Linked DNA regions of Serinibacter salmoneus. The protein of the gene in region 2 binds, or shares a complex with, the protein of the main gene of each other region. Links are inferred from orthologs where the notes say so. Each region holds a gene or a part of one and is shown on either strand. Other genes may lie near its edges.

Evidence for each region. Proteins that work in one complex are often made in the same cells at the same time.
Region 1: the proteins of sucB (region 2) and lpdA are in contact, whole or in part, in a crystal structure (PDB 1EBD), measured with the Geobacillus stearothermophilus proteins. The link is inferred for Serinibacter salmoneus from one-to-one orthologs. Residues at the interface, in WP_033016211.1 of Geobacillus stearothermophilus: Ile130, Ala131, Met132, Pro133, Arg136, Arg140, Glu141, Asn155, Arg157; in WP_049624544.1 of Geobacillus stearothermophilus: Pro340, Ser341, Asp344, Tyr345, Arg403, Asp406, Val408, Glu431, Ala432, Gly433, Asp438.

What each region holds. Positions count from the first base shown.
Region 1 is NZ_PDJD01000001.1:401,141-404,303, forward strand. What follows is about bases 353-3,163. They hold lpdA (dihydrolipoyl dehydrogenase), read right to left. Parts: upstream 2,550-3,163; coding sequence 1,155-2,549; downstream 353-1,154. Other genes in these bases: ATL40_RS01560 (HNH endonuclease), read right to left, coding at 353-1,004; ATL40_RS01570 (DUF4342 domain-containing protein), read right to left, coding at 2,630-2,992. In the rest of the region: more of ATL40_RS01560, read right to left, coding at 1-352. UniProt on the Escherichia coli protein: Lipoamide dehydrogenase is a component of the glycine cleavage system as well as of the alpha-ketoacid dehydrogenase complexes.
Region 2 is NZ_PDJD01000001.1:1,180,051-1,185,580, reverse strand. The notes cover bases 1-2,980. They hold sucB (2-oxoglutarate dehydrogenase, E2 component, dihydrolipoamide succinyltransferase), read left to right. Parts: upstream 1-435; coding sequence 436-2,526; downstream 2,527-2,980. Other genes in these bases: ATL40_RS05155 (TIGR01777 family oxidoreductase), read left to right, coding at 2,552-2,980; ATL40_RS05165 (leucyl aminopeptidase), read left to right, coding at 1-300. Outside these bases: more of ATL40_RS05155, read left to right, coding at 2,981-3,457; ATL40_RS05150 (DUF4191 domain-containing protein), read left to right, coding at 3,500-4,228; adhE (bifunctional acetaldehyde-CoA/alcohol dehydrogenase), read right to left, coding at 4,306-5,530.

The sequences.
Region 1 (3,163 bases), 780 kb from region 2 along the record:
GCCATCGCCGACGTTTGCAGGTCAGTCCGCAGCCCGGCAGGGCCGAAGGTCGTTGCGACTGCAGCGTTCGTCTCGACGGCGTGCCTCATCCGCGCCGACAGCGTGACCGCTAGGTGCGGCGGGTCGGAGCGCACCGTCATGAGCCCGGAATCGAACGCTGCGTCATGGGTCGGACAGGCGGCCAGGCCGTTCGTGATGTCGAGGCGTTCGTGGCCATCGGAGTCGCGCCATGGCTTGATGTGTCCAGCGCGCAAGAGCGTGGGCTTGGCGCTGTCCCCGAGGCCGAATCCGCAGAACACGCACTCATTCCCGCAGTTCTGCAGTACGCCGGTCGCGAATCTGTGCTGGCCCACTCGCAGGTACTGCAAGAGGTATCGCTCCGTCACGCTCTCCGACTGGTCGGGGCTGCGCTCGAGCCACAGGGGAAGCTCGCGTGTGAGCACGTCACCGAGCGCGCCGTCGTCCAACTCGTCTTGGCCCAGGAGGCTGAGTTCGCCGCCACCTTCAAGGCCGAGGAAGTCCGGTAGGGCGTCATAGCCGATGCCGACGCGGCGTGCGGCGAGGAGAAGTCGTCGATACAGCACCGTCATCAACTGAGCGTCGCCGGTCAGGACGAGGCCGACGGAGAGGTCGAACTTTGCTCCACGCGGTCGACTCCCGTCGAGATTGTTCATCTTGGCGATGATGCTGCTCACAGGCCGGCGGAAGAGCGCAGCCAGTTCGGGAGCTGGCGAGCCCGCGCGATGCATGGTGGAACTCCCGAGGCGCGAATACTCCACCACGTGCATGGCAGCGGCACACAGGAGAGTCTCGACCGGCACGAAGGGCGCCCCTCGCTTGCCATCGGTTCGTGGCGCCCGGGCGGTGATCTCGCGCCACTGACGTTCGGCGGATGCGGTGGTGATCTCGAGGTACTCCGAGAGAGTCATGGCGCTCCGCGAGGCATGCGACGCCGTGCGCAGACCCGTGGTTGTGCCGCCATCTTGCTGATCGTAGTGCGCCACACGATGTCCCGTCATGCCGCCCGGACGGCTCTCGCTGAGGGCGGTCCACCGGGCGTCGGATGCACGAAGACCCGGCGTGTCCCACGGGACACGCCGGGTCTTTGCGGACCTCGGCGCGGGTGTACCGCCCTCAGCGAGGGAGCACTGGCCTCAGAAGTTGATCATGTGCCCCGCGATGCCGTGCATGGCCTCCTTGACGGCCTCGCCCAGGGTCGGGTGGGCGAAGACGACGCGGGAGACCTCGTCGGCGGTGAGGTCCCAGGTCTGCGCGGTGTTGATCGCCGGGAGCAGCTCGGTGACGTCCGGGCCGATCATGTGGGCGCCGAGGATCTCGTGGTGCTCGGCGTCCGCGACGATCTTCACGAACCCGACGCTGTCGCCCAGGCCCATCGCCTTGCCGTTCGCGGAGAACGGGAACGTGGCGGTCTTGATCTCGTGGCCGGCGTCCTTGGCCTGCTGCTCCGAGAGGCCCATCGAGCCGATCTGCGGGTGGCAGTAGGTGGCGCGCGGGATGAAGCGGTAGTCGATCGACATGGTCTCGGCGCCTGCGAGGGTCTCTGCGGCGACGATGCCCTGCGCCTCGGCGACATGGGCGAGCATCATCTTGGCGGTCACGTCACCGATCGCGTACACGTTCGGGACGTTGGTGCGCATGAAGTCGTCGATCTCGATGGCGCCGCGCTCGGTGAGGGCCACGCCGGTCTTCTCCAGGCCGTAGCCCTGCGTGCGCGGGGCGAACCCAATCGCGGAGAGCAGCTTGTCGGCCTCCAGCACGCGGCTCTCACCCTTGGAGGAGACGGTGACCTTCACGCCCGACCCGGTGTCCTCCACCGACTCCACCTTGGTGGACAGCAGCACGTTCACGCCCAGCTTCTTGTAGTGCTTCAGCAGTTCCTTGGAGACGTCCGCGTCCTCCGTGGGGACCATGCGGTCCAGGAACTCCACGATCGTGACGTCCACGCCGAAGTTCTTCATGACGTAGGCGAACTCCACGCCGATCGCGCCGGAGCCGGCGATGATGATCGAGTTCGGCAGTTCGTCGTCGAGGATCTGCTCCTCATAGGTGACCACGTTCTTGCTGACCTCGACGCCCGGCAGCATCCGCGTGACCGATCCGGTCGCGATGATGAGGTTGTCGAAAGTGAGTTGCTCGGTGGCCCCGTCGTTGAGGGCCACGTCCATCGAGGTCGCCGAGGTCAGGGTGCCCCAACCGTCGACTTCCTTGATCTTGTTCTTCTTCATCAGGAAGTGGACGCCCTTGACGATGCCGGCCGAGACCTGACGGCTGCGCTTGTGCGTGGGGCCGTAGGACATGGTGGCATCACCCTCGATGCCGTACTTGGCCTTGTCGTGAGTGAGCGTGTGGGCGAGCTCGGCATTCTTCAGCAGGGCCTTGGAGGGGATGCAGCCCACGTTGAGGCAGACACCACCCCAGTACTTCTTCTCGACCACTGCCACGGACTTGCCGAGCTGGGCGGCGCGGATGGCGGCGACGTAGCCACCAGGGCCAGCACCGAGGACGACGACATCAAAGTGGGAAGCCATGGCTCCAGCCTAGGCCCGTCGGGGCAGCAGTGCGGGCCCGGTGAGAGTGGTTCGTCTCACGCGGGCCCGCAGGGCGTGTCTCAGATGGAGGCGTCGTGCGCGTCAGCGACGGGCGCGGGCTCCTCCGTCTCGCTCTCCACGCGGGGTTCGCCGCGCACCACCGTGATGGACACGGAGGTGACCAGCGCCGTGACGACGCCGATCGCAACGACCCACGGCGCGAGCAACGCACCCACGCCGACCACCGCAACGCCCGCGTTCAGCGGGATCTCCAGCAGGGTCTTGCCGGAGGAGGTGTGCAGGATGATCCGGCGCACGTTCCCCGCCGCGACGATCTCCTTGATCTTGTTCAGGGCATTCTTCCCGGAGACCGTGAACTCCTCGGTGGTCGTCTTCTCGGAGGCGTTCTGGGTGTCGGTCTCGGGGGTGGGGTTCTCGGTCATGGTCTCCTCCTGCTGTGGTGGCTCGTGAGCGGGCGACGGCGTCGCCGGCGATGTCTCCAGGATGCTCGCCATTCCTGGTGGTTGGCCATCAGGGACGCCCCTGATTCCTCCCCGAGTTCGCGCCCGGATCGCCGGCACGGGGCCCGCGGGTCGAAGGGGGAACGCCCTGCG
Region 2 (5,530 bases):
ATCGTGACCCGTGCCACAGCCGCGGGTGAGTCCGCGTGGGCGATGCCCCTGCCGGAGGACCTCCGCGAGGGTCTGAATTCGCCGGTCGCCGACCTCGCGAACATCGGTGGGAAGTTCGGCGGCATGCTCACAGCGGGCCTGTTCCTGCGGGAATTCGTTGGAACCACGCCGTGGGGACACATCGACATCGCCGGACCGTCGTTCAACGAGAGTGGCCCGTGGGGCTACACCCCGAAGGGCGGAACGGGTTTCGGACTGCGAACCCTGGTGACCTATCTCGAGTCGTTCACCGAGAAGTAGGCACCAACCCACACCACGCTGGTCCCTGCTCGAGCCGCAGGAGTGCCAAGATAGAGATGATCGATACCTGCGACGAGGCCGCGCCGACGTTCGCCGGGTGATCCCGTAATGCGTCGGCACTATGAAGGAGAGACGATGGCAGAGTCCGTGAAGATGCCCGCCCTTGGCGAGAGTGTGACGGAGGGCACCGTGACGCGCTGGCTGAAGGAGGTCGGCGAGAGCATCGAGGTGGACGAGCCCCTGCTGGAGGTCTCGACCGACAAGGTCGACACCGAGGTCCCCTCCCCCGTGGCCGGCGTGGTGGAGAAGATCCTGGTCGAGGAGGACGAGACGGTCGAGGTCGGCGCCGAGCTCGCCGTCATCGGCGACGGATCCGGATCTGCGGGCGACGACGCGGCCCCGGCCTCGACGAGCGCATCCGAGGCCGAGCCGACGCCGGAGGCGCCCGCGGCAGAGCCGACGCCGGAGGCATCCGCCGCCCCGGCCGCGCCCGCCTCCGGCGAGGTCTCCGGCACCGAGGTCACCCTGCCCGCGCTGGGCGAGAGCGTGACCGAGGGCACGGTCACGCGCTGGTTGAAGGAGGTCGGCGAGAGCATCGAGGTGGACGAGCCCCTCCTGGAGGTCTCCACCGACAAGGTCGACACCGAGGTCCCCTCCCCCGTGGCCGGCACCGTCCTGGCGATCAAGGTCGCCGAGGACGAGACCGCCGAGGTCGGCTCCGTCCTGGCCATCATCGGCGACCCGTCGGCGGCTCCCGCCGAGAGCAGCCCCGAGGCCCCCGAGAAGGAGTCCCCCAAGCAGGAGGCCCCCAAGCAGGAGGCCCCCGAGCAGGAGGCCCCCAAGGCCGAGGCCAAGCCCGCCTCCGGCGACGTCTCCGGCACCGAGGTCACCCTGCCCGCCCTGGGCGAGAGCGTGACCGAGGGCACCGTGACCCGGTGGCTGAAGGAGGTCGGCGAGAGCATCGAGGTGGACGAGCCCCTCCTGGAGGTCTCCACCGACAAGGTCGACACCGAGGTCCCCTCCCCCGTGGCCGGCACCGTCCTGGCGATCAAGGTCGCCGAGGACGAGACCGCCGAGGTCGGCTCCGTCCTGGCCATCATCGGCGACCCGTCGGCAGCCCCCGCCGAGAGCAGCCCCGAGGCCCCCGAGAAGGAGTCCCCCAAGCAGGAGGCCCCCAAGCAGGAGTCCCCCAAGCAGGAGGCCCCCAAGCAGGAGGCCCCCAAGCAGGAGGCACCCAAGCAGGAGGCCCCCAAGCAGGAGGCACCGGCCGGCGATGACTCCGCGGTGTACGTCACGCCGCTCGTGCGCAAGCTCGCCGCCCAGCACGGCGTGGACCTGACCACGGTCTCCGGTTCCGGTGTCGGCGGCCGCATCCGCAAGCAGGACGTCATCGCGGCCGCCGAGGCCGCGAAGAAGGCGAGCGAGGCACCCGCCCCGGCTGCGTCGTCGACCGCCTCCGCTGCTCCCGCGGCGCCCGCCGCGGCGCCCAGCACGAAGATGCCGGTCTCGGAGTTGCGCGGCACCAGCGAGAAGATGTCCCGCCTGCGCAAGATCATCGCGCAGCGGATGCCGGAGTCGCTGCACACCATGGCGCAGTTGACCACCGTGGTCGAGGTGGACGTCACCAAGGTGGCGGCCCTGCGGGCGAAGTCCAAGAACGTCTTCGCCGAGAAGACCGGGCAGAAGCTCACCTATCTGCCGTTCTTCGCCAAGGCCGCGATCGAGGCGCTGCAGGCGTACCCGAAGATCAATGCCCGCATCGAGGACGACACGATCGTCTACCCCGGCGGGGAGAACCTGGCCATCGCCGTGGACACCCCGCGCGGGCTGCTGACCCCGGTGATCAAGGACGCGGGCGAGATGACCATCGCGGACCTGGCCGGCGGGATCAACGACCTCGCGGCTCGCACCCGCGACAACAAGGTCGGCCCCGACGAGCTCAGCGGTGGCACGTTCACCCTGACCAACACCGGGAGCGCAGGGGCCCTGTTCGACACCCCGATCGTCCCCGCCCCCACGGTGGCGATCCTCGGCGTCGGCACGATCGTCAAGCGGCCCGTGGTGATCTCGGGACCGGAGGGCGACTCGATCGCGATCCGCTCGATGGTCTACCTCGCGATCTCCTACGACCACCGCCTGGTGGACGGCGCGGACGCCGGTCGCTACCTCTCGCTGGTCAAGCGTCGCCTCGAGGAGGGCGCCTTCGAGGGAGACCTGGGCATCTGACACCCGCCCCACCTAGCATGGTCGTATGACGACCACACCTCAGCCCGGAGGCCCCGTCCTGATAGCGGGGGCCTCCGGGCTGATCGGTTCCCACCTGCGGCGCCACCTCGCCGAGCGGGGGATCGCCACACGGGTGCTGGTGCGGCGTCCGGCCCGAGGCGCCGACGAGGTGCAGTGGGACCCGACTGCCGCGATGCTCCCCGCCGCCGCGTTCGAGGGCGTCTCGGCGGTGCTCGTGCTCTCCGGGGTCGGCGTCGCGGACCGACGATGGACGAGGCGACGGCGCGAGGCGATCCTGTCCTCCCGGGTCGGCAGTGTCGACCTCGTCGCCCGGACGATGGCCGAGCACGGTATCGCCGCCCGCCTGGTCACGGCCTCGGCCGTCGGTTACTACGGCGAGGGCGGCCAGAACCGCCTGACGGAGTCGGCGCCGGCGGGCAACACGTTCCTGGCGCGGGTGTGCCAGGCCTGGGAGGGCGCGGCCGCCCCTGCGGCCGACGCCGGGATCCCGGTGGCCCACGCGCGCACCGGCATCGTGCTCACCCCCGAGGGCGGCGCCCTCGGCCGGCTGCTCCCGCTGCTCCGGCTCGGCCTGGCGGGGCCGCTCGGGTCGGGTCGCCAGTGGTGGCCCTGGATCACCCTCGAGGACGAGATCCGGGCGATGGCACACCTGCTGGAGTCCGAGGTCGTGGGCCCGGTCAACCTCACCGCGCCGGAGCCGGCCCGCAACGCCGACCTCACCCGCGCGTTGGCGCGTGAACTGCACCGGCCCGCCTTCCTCCCCGTCCCCGGCTTCGCCCTGCGCCTCGCGGTGGGCGGCTTCGCCGCGGAACTCCTGGCCTCCCAGAACGTCGTCCCCGAGGTGCTCCTCGCCGATGGGTTCGAGTTCACCTCCCCGGACATCGAGGCAGCGGCGCAACACCTGCTCTGAGCCACCCGAACCGGTCCCGTGCGCGGGTACCCTAGGGTCACCATGGCACGCAATTCAGGCAACGAGACGACAGCACCGAAGGTCAAGAAGCGCCGCTGGTATCACCAGGTCTGGGACGTCTTCCAGATGACGCGCAAGGCGGACCCGAGCGTGCCCTGGATCATGCTCGCGATCCTCCTGGTGACCGTCGCCGTCGGCTGGGTCGCCGGCATGCTGATCAACCCGGGGGTGACCTGGTACTTCCTGATCGTGTCATTCCCGATCGGGATCCTGATCGCCACGATCTTCCTGTCCCGTCGAGCCGAGCGCGCCGCGTACTCCCGCATCGAGGGCCAGCCGGGCGCGGTCTCCGCCGCGCTGGGAACCATCCGTCGTGGCTGGAACATCGAGGAGGAGCCGATCGCGATCGACGCGCGCACCCAGGCGATGGTCTTCCGCGCCGTGGGGCGCCCGGGCGTGGTCCTGGTGGCCGAGGGCGGGAACCGGGGCGCGCAGCACCGCCTGCTGGAATCCGAGCGCAAGCGGGTCAATCGGATCATCCCGGAGGTCTCCGTCAGCCTCGTGCAGTGCGGCCGGGAGGAGGGCCAGGTCCCGCTCCCGAAGCTGGCGAATGCGGTGCGCAAGCAGAAGTCCGAGCGTCGACTCACCAGCGCCGAGATCACCGAGGTGAACAAGCGGCTGCGCGCCCTGCACACCGCGAGGATGCCCGTCCCCAAGGGCGTGGACCCCACCCGGATGCGCCCCGACCGCAAGGCGATGCGCGGCCGCTGATTCCCAGCTCAGACCATGACGAACGGGCCGGTGAACCCCCTGGTTCACCGGCCCGTTCGTCGTGTGTCAGCCAGGTCTCAGCCGGCCGCGACCTCCTCGCGGGTGGCCCGGACCTCCTCGACGGACGTGCCGTAGTAGGCGGCCAGCATGATCTCCTTCATGTCCTCCCGCATCGGCATCCGCGGGTTGGCCGGTGCGCACTGGTCCTCGTAGGCGCCGGTGGCGACCTCGTCGAGGCGGCTGAGGAACTCCGCCTCGTCCACACCCTGCGCTTGGAAGGACTGCGGGATACCGACCCGCGCCCGCAGGGACTCCACGGCTCGGGCGTAGGACTCCACGCCCTCGGCCGGGGTGCTCGCCGGCAGACCCAGGTGCGCCGCGATCTGCTGGAAGCGCTCCGGTGCCACGTAGTGCTCGTACTTCGGCCAGCTCGTCAGCTTGGTGGGCACCTGACCGTTGTAGCGGATCACGTGCGGCAGCAGGGTGGCGTTCGTGCGGCCGTGCACCAGGTGGTAGGTGGAGCCGACCACGTGCGCCATCGCGTGCACGATCCCGAGGAAGGCGTTCCCGAAGGCCATGCCGGCGATGGTGCCGGCGTTGTGCATCTTCTCCCGCGACTCCCCGGTGCGGGGGTCCTCGGCGTCACCGGTGACGGACTGCGCCAGGTTCTCGAAGATCAACTTGATCGCGTGCAGCGCCATGCCGTCGGTGAAGTCGTTCGCGTACACCGAGGTGTAGGCCTCGGTGGCGTGGGTGAGGGCATCGAAGCCGGAGTCCGCGGCGAGCGAGCGCGGCATGGAGGCGGTGAGCGCCGGGTCGATGATCGCCACCGACGGGGTCAGCGCGTAGTCGGCCAGCGGGTACTTCTTGCCGGCCTCCACATCCGAGATGACCGCGAACGGCGTCACCTCCGCACCCGTGCCCGAGGACGTCGGGATGCACACGAGCTGCGCGAGCTGGCCCAGCGTGGGGAACCGGAAGGCACGCTTGCGCACGTCGAAGAACTTCTGCTTCAGGTCGGAGAAGTCGATCTCGGGGTGCTCGTAGAGCAGCCACATCACCTTCGCGGCGTCCATCGGCGAGCCGCCGCCGAGCGCAATGATCGTGTCCGGCTTGAAGTGGCGCATCTGCTCGGCGCCCTTCTGCACGGTCTGCACGCTCGGCTCGGGCTCCACCTGGTCGATGATCTGCATCGCGACCTTGTTGCCGCGCCGGTTGAGCACGTCCATGACGCGGTCGGCGAACCCGAGCCTGGTCATGACGGAGTCCGTGACGATCGTCACGCGCTCGACGTCCGGCATG